One region of the Simplicispira sp. GW247-4R2A genome, then DNA from elsewhere that is predicted to be linked to it. Evidence: predicted binding sites of a transcription regulator. Region 1 holds the regulator's gene; the other holds the start of a gene.
What was found. The regulator FNR, encoded in region 1, switches genes on or off when oxygen is low (the NO sensors DNR and NnrR bind a similar motif). The targets are predictions, from matches to a motif close to TTGATNNNNATCAA.

Region 1 (5,362 bases):
GACCCAGGCGGGCTGGCGCGCCAGCAGAAGCATCATCAGCCCCCAGGCCAGCACCGCGACGTGCATGAGAGTCCAGACCTGACGAAAGGCAGACGCCTGCTGCGTCACCCAGGCAAAACTCTGCATCGCAAATGCAATCAGCGCGCCCGCGCTGGCATAGCCACACAGCCGCCCCAGGTGGTAGGCCATCAGGCGCCTGCGGGCGCCGCGCGGGCTTTGCCAATGCAACGGCTGAACGTCGGCGCTTGCCATTGAGGCGGTGCCGGCCGGTAAGGTCGGGCGCGTCACGGCACTGCATGGCGCTGCGCACATGACCAGGCAGTGGGAGCCTCCGACGAGGCCCATCGCCAACGCTGTCCAGGCCAGCGAGCCGAGCACGTCAGATGATGCGCGAGAAGCGCGCGCGGTTGCGATCGGACTGCAGGTAACGGTCGAACACCATGGCAATGCCGCGCACGAAATACCAGCCCATCGACGTGACTTCAACGCCGTCGGGCTTCAAGGCGACCAAGCCCTGCTGCTCCATTTCGACAAGCTGCTCCAGCTCGCGTGCGAAATATTGGCGAAAGTCGATCAGCCAGGACTGCTCAACCGATTCGATGTTCAAGGCGCCTTGGCACATGATGGCCATGATCACCGCGCGGCGCACCAGGTCGTCCCGCGAAAGCGCCAAGCCGCGCACGATGGGCAAATGCCCCTGGTTAAGCCGGTCGTAGTAATCCTCAAGCGTCTTGGCATTCTGGCTGTAGGTCGCCCCCACCCGTCCAATGGCCGACACCCCGAGCCCGATAAGGTCGCAATCGGGCTGTGTGCTGTAGCCCTGGAAGTTGCGGTGCAGGCGCCCTTGCCGCTTGGCAACGGCCAGCGCATCTTCGGGAAGGGCGAAATGGTCCATTCCCACGTACACATAGCCAGCGTCCGTCAGGGCATCGAGCGAGCGCGAGAGCATGGAAACCTTGGCCGACCCCATGGGAAGATCGGCCCAAACAATGCGTCGCTGTGGCTTGAACCGCTCAGGCAGGTGCGCATAGGCATACAAGGCAATGCGGTCCGGGCGCAATTCCTTGATCTGCTCCAGCGTACGGTCGAAGGACTCAGGAGTCTGCTTGGGCAGGCCATAGATCAGATCGACGTTGACGGAATCAAAACCAATGGTGCGCGCAGCCTCCACCAGGGCGAACACCTGCTCGGCCGGCTGGATGCGGTGCACCGCCTTTTGCACGTCTGGATCGAAGTCCTGCACGCCAAAGCTCAGGCGATTGAAGCCCAGTTCCGCCAGCACCTTGAGCCGCCCGGCGTCTACGGTGCGCGGATCCACTTCAATGGAATATTCGCCCCCCGACACCAGCGTGAAGCTGCGCCGCAGCATGTCCATCAGCTCGCGCAATCCGTCATCGGACAAAAACGTGGGTGTGCCGCCACCCAGATGCAACTGGCTCACGATCGCGCCGGTGCCGCAATGCTGGGTATGCAGGTCGATCTCTCGGCTCAGGTAGCGCAGGTAGACGTCGGCACGGTCGTGGTGCTTGGTGATGATCTTGTTGCAGGCGCAGTAGTAGCACAGCGACTCGCAAAACGGGATGTGCACGTAGATGGACAAAGGCATGGCCTTTGCTGCGCTGCCCAGATGGCGCTGCTTCAAGGCCAGCACATAGTCGTCCTCGCCAAATGCCTCGACAAACCGGTCGGCCGTCGGGTACGAGGTGTAGCGCGGTCCGGAAACATCGAAACGGGTCAGCAATTCTGGCGTGGCAACGGTCATGGATTCTCCTGGAGAGGCGCTACTGTGCCCCACAGTAGAACGCAGCTTCTTGACCATAATCAAGAATGGACGGCGCCCCTTGGGGTTTGAAGGTACAGACTGCAATAGTTCATAATTTGATGTATGTCAGCATCCAGCACACCCACGGCTCGGCAACCCGCTGCGGCAAAAGCCTTGCCGACAAGCGATATTGCGCACATTCCCATCCAGGACGCATCGTCAACCTTCCGCGTTGCCTGTTCCAACTGCAATCTGCGTGAGCTCTGTCTGCCCGTGGGACTGTCGAGCGAGCAAATGGAGCGCGTGGATGATGTGGTGGCGGTGCGGCGCAAAATCAAGCGCGGCGGCATGCTGTTTCGCAACGGCGAGGCATTCACATCGCTCTACGCGATTCGCACGGGTTTTTTCAAGACCTGCGTGGCCACCGAAGATGGGCGCGATCAGGTGACGGGTTTTCAGATGGCGGGCGAGATCATCGGGCTCGATGGCATCGTCAACGACCACCACAGCTGCGATGCCGTGGCCTTGGAGGACGCCGAAGTGTGCGTCATGCCGTTTGACCGTATCGAAGAGATTTCGCGTGAAGTCACCGCCTTGCAGCACCATGTGCACAAGATCATGAGCCGCGAAATCGTACGCGAGCATGGCGTCATGCTGCTTTTGGGCAGCATGCGCGCGGAAGAGCGTCTCGCCGCCTTCCTGCTGAACCTGGTGCAGCGCCTGCATGCGCGCGGTTTTTCACAAAGCGAGCTGGTGCTGCGCATGACGCGGGAGGAGATCGGCAGCTACCTCGGCCTGAAGCTGGAAACCGTGAGCCGCACCTTCTCGAAGTTTGTCGAAGAAGGCATTGTCGAAGTCAAGCAGCGCCATGTGCGCATACAGGACCCCGAGGCGCTCAAGCGCATCGTCAACAGCCAGCAGGAATTCCGATAACCGTCCCCGGCGCTACACACAGACGCAAAAAAACCCTGTCTGCGCTTGGAAACCCGTTTTTTTGCCATTAGCATCCCTCTGCCAGTGGAGAAACAGGTTTTCGCTGGTCCATCGAACACCCAACCAGGAAAAAACCAACATGGCAACTGCAAAAAAAGCCCCGGCCGCTGCCGGCGCCAAGACGGCCGCTCCCGCAAAGAAGCGCACCCCCAACGCCGCCTTCATGAAGGCCCTCACGCCCAGCCCGGCCTTGGCTGCCGTCGTAGGCGCTGCACCGCTGCCCCGCACCGAAATCATCAGCAAGCTGTGGGTCTACATCAAGGCGCACAACCTGCAGGACGCCGCCAACAAGCGCATGATCAATGCCGACGCCAAGCTCAAGGAAGTGTTCGGCAAACCGCAAGTCTCGATGTTCGAAATGGCGGGCCTCATCGGCAAGCACGTGAAATAAGGCGCTTTGCGTTCACACTCAGGCCGGCTTTTGCCGGCTTTTTCACGCCATGCGCACCAATGCTGTTGGAAATCAGCATCATTGTTAACGCGAATAAATCTCATTTGATTTAGAATAATACTCTGTCACGAGGCACAGCCACGGTTTTCCCAGCCACTGCTTCTTGCGCCTGATGGGCCCACGCCCACCAAGACCCAAGACCCAAGTCCACAGCAACCGGAGAACCCTTTTGGCCCACGCTCGCACACCGCGCCCCCCTTCCCAACCCGCCTCGACGGCACCTTCAACGGCAGGCGCCGACAAGGCCTTGATTCCGCTGGGGGCCTTGATGCTGCTGGCAACCTGCAGCGGCTGGGCGCAAACCGCGCCCACGACCGGCGCGCAGCTCCCCACCGTCACCGTCAAGGGCAGCGCAGACATCCAGAACAAAGACACGCTCAAGCCCGCCACCACCACCATCGGCAAAGGCAAACAGGCCCTGCGCGACATTCCGCAGAGCGTGACCGTATTCACCGAGCGGCTCATGACCGACCGCAACCAGGACGACTTTCGCGACGTGCTGCGCAGCACGGCAGGCGTCACCTTCCAGGCGGGCGAGACCGGCGAGGAAGACATCCGCCTGCGCGGGTTCTCGCTTGGTCAGGCCGGCGACATTTATGTGGATGGCATGAAGGACGCCCCGCTCTACGAGCGCGACACCTTCAACAACGACAGCGTCGAGGTGCTCAAGGGCTCGGCCTCCATGCTGTTTGGCAAAGGCTCGACCGGCGGCGTGGTCAACCAGGTCAATAAGATGCCGCTGCTGATGGACCAGCACGAAATCAGCTACACGCTGGGCACCGGCCAGGAAAACCGGCTGACGGGGGACTTCAACTTTCTCACGGGCGAGAACGCCGCCTTTCGCCTCAACGCACTGGTGCACGACGAAAAGAACTACGGCGCCAAACAGCGCAAGCTCGGCATCGCCCCCACCTACAGCTGGGGCATTGGCACGCGCGATGAGTTCTCGGTGGGCCTTTATTCGCTCGGCATCAAGGGGCGGCCACTTTACAACCACCCGTGGTTCCTCAACGACGGCAAGCTGGTGCCTTCACTGCCGGCGCGCAACTACTACGGACTGGCCAGCGACAAGCTCGACACCTCGGCGCAGTACGTCACGCTGGCGCACACGCACCGGTTTGACGACAACGGCGAACTCAAGACGCGCCTGCGCCACGGCCGCTACGAGCGCGACTTGCTGGCCAGCGCCGTGCGCTTCGCCGCCGGCACCACGCAGGACAACCTGAGCGACAGCACCGTGATCACCCGCTCGCCCAAAGGGCGCCTGGGCATCAGCGAGCTGACGCAACTGCAAAGCGACTACACCAACACCTTCAACTGGGGCGGCCGCAAGCACGCGCTGATCGCTGGCGTGGACCTTTACCACGACGATGCCAAGCGCGACCAGCGCTACACCGGCACGGGCAGCATGCCCGACACCACCGTGGGCACGCCCGACGACGGCGCCGTACGCCCGACGCCGCGCGGCGAGCCGACGTTCAACACCTTCGACGCGAGCAACGTCGGCTTGTATGCGCAGGACACCGTGTCAGTGACCGACACCGTCAAGCTCCTCGGCGGCCTGCGCTACGACGACTTCAAGGCTTCGTACCACACGCCTACGGCGCTGTCGAATCAGCGCTCGGACGGCCTCTGGAGTCCGCGCGTCGGCATCATCTACCAGCCGAACGACAGCAGCTCGTACTACGCTTCCTACGGCACCTCCTACAACACCTCGGGCGACACCTACCAGTTTGGTCTGAGTGTCAATAACAGTACGGCACGCGCCTCCAACACGCCACCCGAGAAGAGCCGCAATTTCGAGATCGGCGGCAAGTTCGACCTGTGGGGCAAGCGGGCACTGCTCGGCGTCGCGGCCTTCTACAGCGAGAAATACAACGAGCGCAACACCGATCCGGATTCGGCCGCTACCCAGGAACTTCTCTCAGGCAAGCGCCACGCCGCAGGCATGGAATTCAACCTGGCCGGCCGCATCACGCCCAAATGGGAAGTGTTCTTCAACCACACCTGGATTCCCAGCGCCAGGATTGACGAGAGCAACGTAGCGCTTGCAGCCGGCGGCGGTGGCGCCCAAGTGAAGGGCGACCGGCCGGGCCTGACACCACGCCACAGCGGCAGCCTCTGGACCACCTATGCCGTGGCGCCGCAGTGGCGCC
Region 2 (5,362 bases), on a different contig from region 1:
CAGGCGCCCCGAACGTAGCTGATCACGCCCGCCAGATCGGCATCGCCGAGATGTTGGAACGAGGGCATGGAGCCCTTGTAGGTGGCACCAGCCACCTCGATCTCGCCATCAATGCCGTGCAGCAGGATATTGGCCAGCACGCGCGGTTCGCCCTTGACCCATTCCGAGCCGTCGAGCGGCGGAAACACGCCGGGGAGGCCCTTGCCCGTGGCCTGGTGGCAGGCCGCGCAGTTCGCGGCAAACAGCGCCTTGCCGTCCACGGCCGCGCCCGGCGCTGCCGGCGCCGGCCCCGAGAGGTCGGCAACCGTGCGGTGATCCCCCAGGTTCGTGTCGCCGACCGGATCGGCCGTCAGCAGGTAGACAACGCCGAACAGCACCATCGCGATCACCACGGCGACCACCGTCAGCGGAATCGGGCGCATGCGCTCTTCGGGTTCGGCGTTTTCGCGCTCCTGGGCGAGATGCGTGTCAGATTTTTGAGGTATCGGTTCCATAGCGATGCTCCCAGGTTCAGGACGCCGCGGCGCTTGCCGCCGCAGCGGGTGCCGGTGCCGGCGTGGCGGCAGTTGCCGGTGCCGCGGCACCGCGCGGCTGCGGGGGCAGCACGGGGTAGGTATGGTTCAGCCCCTGGAGGTAGCGCACCAGGTCCAGCGCCTCTGGGCGTGCCACCACGACGCGGCCTTCAGGCACCGTGCCAGGCGGCAGCTTGAGCACCACATCCCCCTCTTCCGCCTTGGGCTTGACGTCGAACAAAAACGGGTACGACGGCATGATGGAGCCTGGCACGTAGGCGCGCGGCTGGTAGATGTGGCCCAGATGCCAGTCCTGGCTGGGCTGGCGCGCGCCAATGTTGAACAGGTCAGGTCCCGTGCGCATGCTGCCCAGCAGGTGCGGCTTGTCGTACACATAGTCGGCGGGCACCGAGGCACGGCCCCAGCCACGCTCAGTGTCGGGGCCGAAGCTGCGGTCACGCGGTTGCTGCGAATGGCAGTACACACAGCCGTTGGAGATGTACACCTCGCGCCCACGCAGCTCAGCACTGGTGTACGGCTTGAGGCCCTCGGGTGCCTGGACGTCGCGCACCTGGATGTAGGGCAGCACGACCAGCGCCGTAGTGGCCACGGCCAGCGCCACCATGGCGCCCGCTGCGAGCTTGACTTCATTCTCCATAGAGGACCTCTTGAGCTTTACCGGGCCAGAACAGGGCGGCGCCGGCACGCTGCGGACCAAAGCGCAGCGCCATGGCAAGGAAGTGGCCGACGAAGATGACATGGCTCGCCACCATCAGCGAACCGCCCACGCTGCGCCACTGCAGATAGGGAATCGTGACCGCCACCGAATCCATGAAGGGTTTCGAAGCATCCAGCATGTCCATGCCCTGCAGCCAGCCACCGATGGACAGGCCGACGAAATAAATGCTGATACCCACCGCCGCCAGCCAGAACTGCAGGGTGATAAGGCGCGGATACGGCCACTCCCAGTTAAGCACGCGCGGCATCATGAAATAGATGGCGCCGAACAGCACCATGGTGACGAAGGCGTAGGCCCCCAGGTGGGCATGCGCCACCGTGAAGTGCGTGAAGTGCGTCACCTGGTTGATGCTGCGCAGCGCCTCGAACGAACCCTGCAGCGACGACAGCATGTACATGAAGCCGCCAAACATCATGAAACGCAGCGTGGGCGAATAGCGCGCCAGGTGCATGCGCCCCCACATGGTGCCGGCCATGTTGATGGTGAAGGCCAGCACCGGGATGATCATCATCATGCTCTGCACGATGGACAGCGTGGTCAGCCAACCGGGCACCGGCCCGCCGATCAGGTGGTGGCCGCCCACCTGGCCATAGAAGAACGCCAGTGTCCAGAACCCGAGGATGGACAGGTTGTACGAGCGCACCGGCCGCCCGATGATCTTGGGCAGGAAGTAGTAGATGGCCCCGACGCTCACCGGCGTGAACCACAGCCCCAGCACGTTGTGGCCGTACCACCAGTTGGTGGTGGCCTGCTGCACGCCGGTGTGCACACCCGGCAGCTTGGCGACGATGAAGAGCAGCGAAATCCAGAGCAGCGCCGCCACGTGGTACCAGACGGTGACGTAGAGCGACTCGACCTTGCGGTTCACCAGCGTATAGAGGACCGGACCGATGATGCAGATGAAGCCGGCGACGATGAACAGGCCAATCTGCCAGGGAATCTCCAGGTACTCCATGCCGTCTGTCCAGCCCGAGCCGATGGCGCCAATGGCGCTGGCGATGCCGGTGTTGATCAGCGCGCCGCCCAGCAGCACCCAGACCCCGCCCATCAGCGGCGTGCGCAGCAGACGCGGCAGCAGCCAGATGATGGTGCCCAGCGCAGCATTGGTGATCCAGCCGTAGAGCACCGCCGTGAGGTGGATGGTGCGCATGCGCCCGAAGGTCATCCAGGCTTCGTTCACCAGCAGGTCCGGCATGTGCAGCTTGAGCGAGGAGGTCAGCCCCGCCACCGAACCCAGCAGCAGCCACATGCAGGCAAAGGCAATGAACATGAAGACGGGAAATGCGCTCGATCGGTCTGCCGCGACGCGGTGCTCCAGCTCGTCCGGGTCGGGTGGGTGGCCCGCCTCGCCGGCCTCGGCGGCCGCCTGGCGCAGCGGCTGCTGAGCGTCTCCGGCCAGTGCCGGGTCGTCCGCACGGCCGATTTCACCCGGCGCGAAGATGACCGAGGCAGCGCGCGGGTTCTCTACCAGCAGCCCTCTGCGCATGGACCAAATAAAGGCAAACAAGCCGATCAGCGAAAGCAGAAAGGCGCCTAACAGGCTCATGAGCGCACTGTCCATGGGGGAGTCCTTGTGGAATGGCGCCAGCACCGACGGCGGCTGGCTAGTTGTTTGATTTGCCGCAATGCAAAAATTTACCGCCTGGCTAGGCGGATTCGGGCGGAATTCTAAGATTCATGGCGAATGATTTTTTTGCCGGGCGCAATTCCCGCATGAACTGCACGCGTATTCTTGAAAAAAATATCGACAAAATCAGGCTCCAGCGCTTATAGATAAAGCGCTGCTAGCTATTTTTCTGATAGCTCTTTGGCTGTGCGAATCACGTCGATGTCTGCATCACAGCCATCGCCAGCGGCGATGTACCGCCGCGCCACCCGCTGGACCATGGCCAACAACCAGGGGCGGTGCCAGCCCGTCAATTCGGCTGGGTGGCTGATCAGCCCACAGAGATAGCGCTGCTCAGCGCCGTCCCAGCGCAGCGCCGCACAGGCCCCGGTGCGCCGGCGCGAGACCAGCATGCCCAGTGGGCAGGGCGCACTCAGGCAGCACAAGCCACAGCCATTGCAGGGCGCACCGAGCGCCGGCTTGGGCGGTGCGCCCGGCTGCAGCCACAGAACGGTTTGGGGAGAGGCTTTCATGCGTTCGCGCGTTCACGCAAAAGTGCGATGGTAGGACCTGCAACAATGGCCCTTTCGCCCACCGGGTCCGCGCCATGCCTACTGCTCCGCCCTCTCCCGACGACCTGGCCGCTCTGCTGGCCGACCACCGTGTGTGGGGCACGCTCACCGCTGGCGAGCAGGCAGTGCTCGCCACGCAGTGGGAGCAGCAGACAAGCACCGAGGGCGCCATGCTGCTGCCCCAGGGCGGCTTGCATACCCGGCTGGGCATGGTGCTCGCGGGCGCCATCGACCTGCACGATCCCGACCTGGACCACGGCGTACGCCTGCAGCGCGGCGAGCTGTTCGGTTTTGGCGCCACGCCCGCACGCCACCTGGCCACCTGGCAGGCGACGGCCGCGACCGATGGCACAGTGGCCTGGCTGGCGCCGCAGGTGCTGTTGCAGTTGTGCCAGGCACATGGCGCGCTGGAGTATTACTTCCCCTCGCTGCCCACCGCGGCCGACCTTGCACAGCAGCAGGGGGCGCCCGGCGAGGACGGCGCGCGCCTCAACCGGCTGGCCATGCCGGTCCGTGCCCTGGTGCAACGTGCGCCGGTGTGCCTGCCCATGGACACACCGATCCGCACCGTGGCCGAGCACATGCACGCGCAGCGCGTCTCTTGCGTGCTGCTGATCGAGGACGGCGGTGGCAACAGCGCTGCGCTGCTGGGCCTGGTGACCGACCGGGACCTGCGCAACCGTGTGCTGGCCACCGGTAGGGACAGCGCGCGGCCGGTGCGCGAGATCGCCACGCTCGACCCCCATACGCTGCAGGCGCAAAGCCCGGCGTTCGAAGCGCTGCTGACGATGGCGCGCGCCAATATCCACCACCTGCCGGTGCTGGAGGGGGCGCGCATCGTCGGCATGGTCACGGCAACCGACTTGGCCGAGCAGCAAAGCACCTCGGCCGTCGTCCTGGCCGGCGAGATTTACAAGCAGACCTCGGTGGCGGGCCTGGCCAAAGCGACCACGCGCCTCAAGGCCTTGCAGCGCCATCTGGTCGATGCGGGCACCAGCGCCTACAGCACAGGGCATATCGTCACCGCCATCACCGACGCCATCACCGTGCGCCTGATCCAGCTTGCCAAGGAACGCATGGGCCCGGCACCGGTGGACTATGTGTGGGTGGCGGCCGGCTCGCAGGCGCGCAGCGAGCAAACGGCGCTGTCGGACCAGGACAACTGCCTGGTGCTTGGCGACGACTACGACGAAGTGCTGCACGGCGCCTGGTTCCGCGAGTTTTCGCGCTTCGTCTGCGACGGCCTGGCCGAGTGTGGCTACATCCACTGCCCCGGCGAGATGATGGCCATGACCGACCAATGGCGCCAGCCCCGCAAGCGCTGGGCCGAGTACTTTCGCCAATGGGTGGACACACCCGAGCCGATGGCGCTGATGCTGACCTGCGTGTTTTTTGACCTGCGCGCCATCCACGGCCGCGCCGAGCTGCTCGACAGCCTGCGCCACGAGCTGCTGGCGAACACGCGCGGCAACAGCCTGTTCCTGGCGCACATGGTGGGCAACGCGCTCAAGCACCGCCCGCCGCTGGGCTTGTTTGGCACCATTGCGCGCATCCGCGGCGGCGAGCACCCGGGCACCATTGACCTCAAGCACACCGGCATCGTGCCCATCGTCGATCTGGCGCGCCTGTACGCCCTGGCCGGTGGGATGCCGCAAGTGAACACGCACGACCGGCTGGAAGTGGCCGCCCCCTCCGGTGAAGTCAGCGCGCAAAGCGCCCGCGACCTGCGCGAGGCGCTGGAATTCATCTCCAGGCTGCGCATCGCACACCAGGCGCGGCAACTGGCCCAGGGCCAGGCGCCCGACAACTTCCTGGCGCTGGAGGAACTCTCGAACTTCGAGCGCAGCCACCTCAAGCAGGCCTTCCAGGTGGTGCAAACGGTGCAGGACGTGCTGGCCCAACGCTACCAGGCGGGGCGGTTTTAGAACGTGTT

Region 2: AC07ZH_RS11060 (cbb3-type cytochrome c oxidase subunit I) is a predicted target of FNR. The motif match lies at 2,864-2,877, and genes of this name have one in related genera.

Annotation. Positions count from the first base shown of each region.
Region 1 covers NZ_JBWKZM010000007.1:115,065-120,426, forward strand. Annotated here, with positions in the region: gene AC07ZH_RS07190 (sulfite exporter TauE/SafE family protein) at 1-378, opposite strand, end outside; gene hemN (oxygen-independent coproporphyrinogen III oxidase) at 380-1,762, opposite strand; gene fnr (fumarate/nitrate reduction transcriptional regulator Fnr) at 1,886-2,695, shown strand; gene AC07ZH_RS07205 (SWIB/MDM2 domain-containing protein) at 2,835-3,146, shown strand; gene AC07ZH_RS07210 (TonB-dependent receptor) at 3,475-5,362, shown strand, end outside.
Region 2 covers NZ_JBWKZM010000014.1:53,281-58,642, forward strand. Annotated here, with positions in the region: gene AC07ZH_RS11050 (c-type cytochrome) at 1-494, opposite strand, end outside; gene AC07ZH_RS11055 (cbb3-type cytochrome c oxidase subunit II) at 511-1,170, opposite strand; gene AC07ZH_RS11060 (cbb3-type cytochrome c oxidase subunit I) at 1,160-2,812, opposite strand; gene AC07ZH_RS11065 (hypothetical protein) at 3,040-3,390, opposite strand; gene AC07ZH_RS11070 (putative nucleotidyltransferase substrate binding domain-containing protein) at 3,465-5,354, shown strand.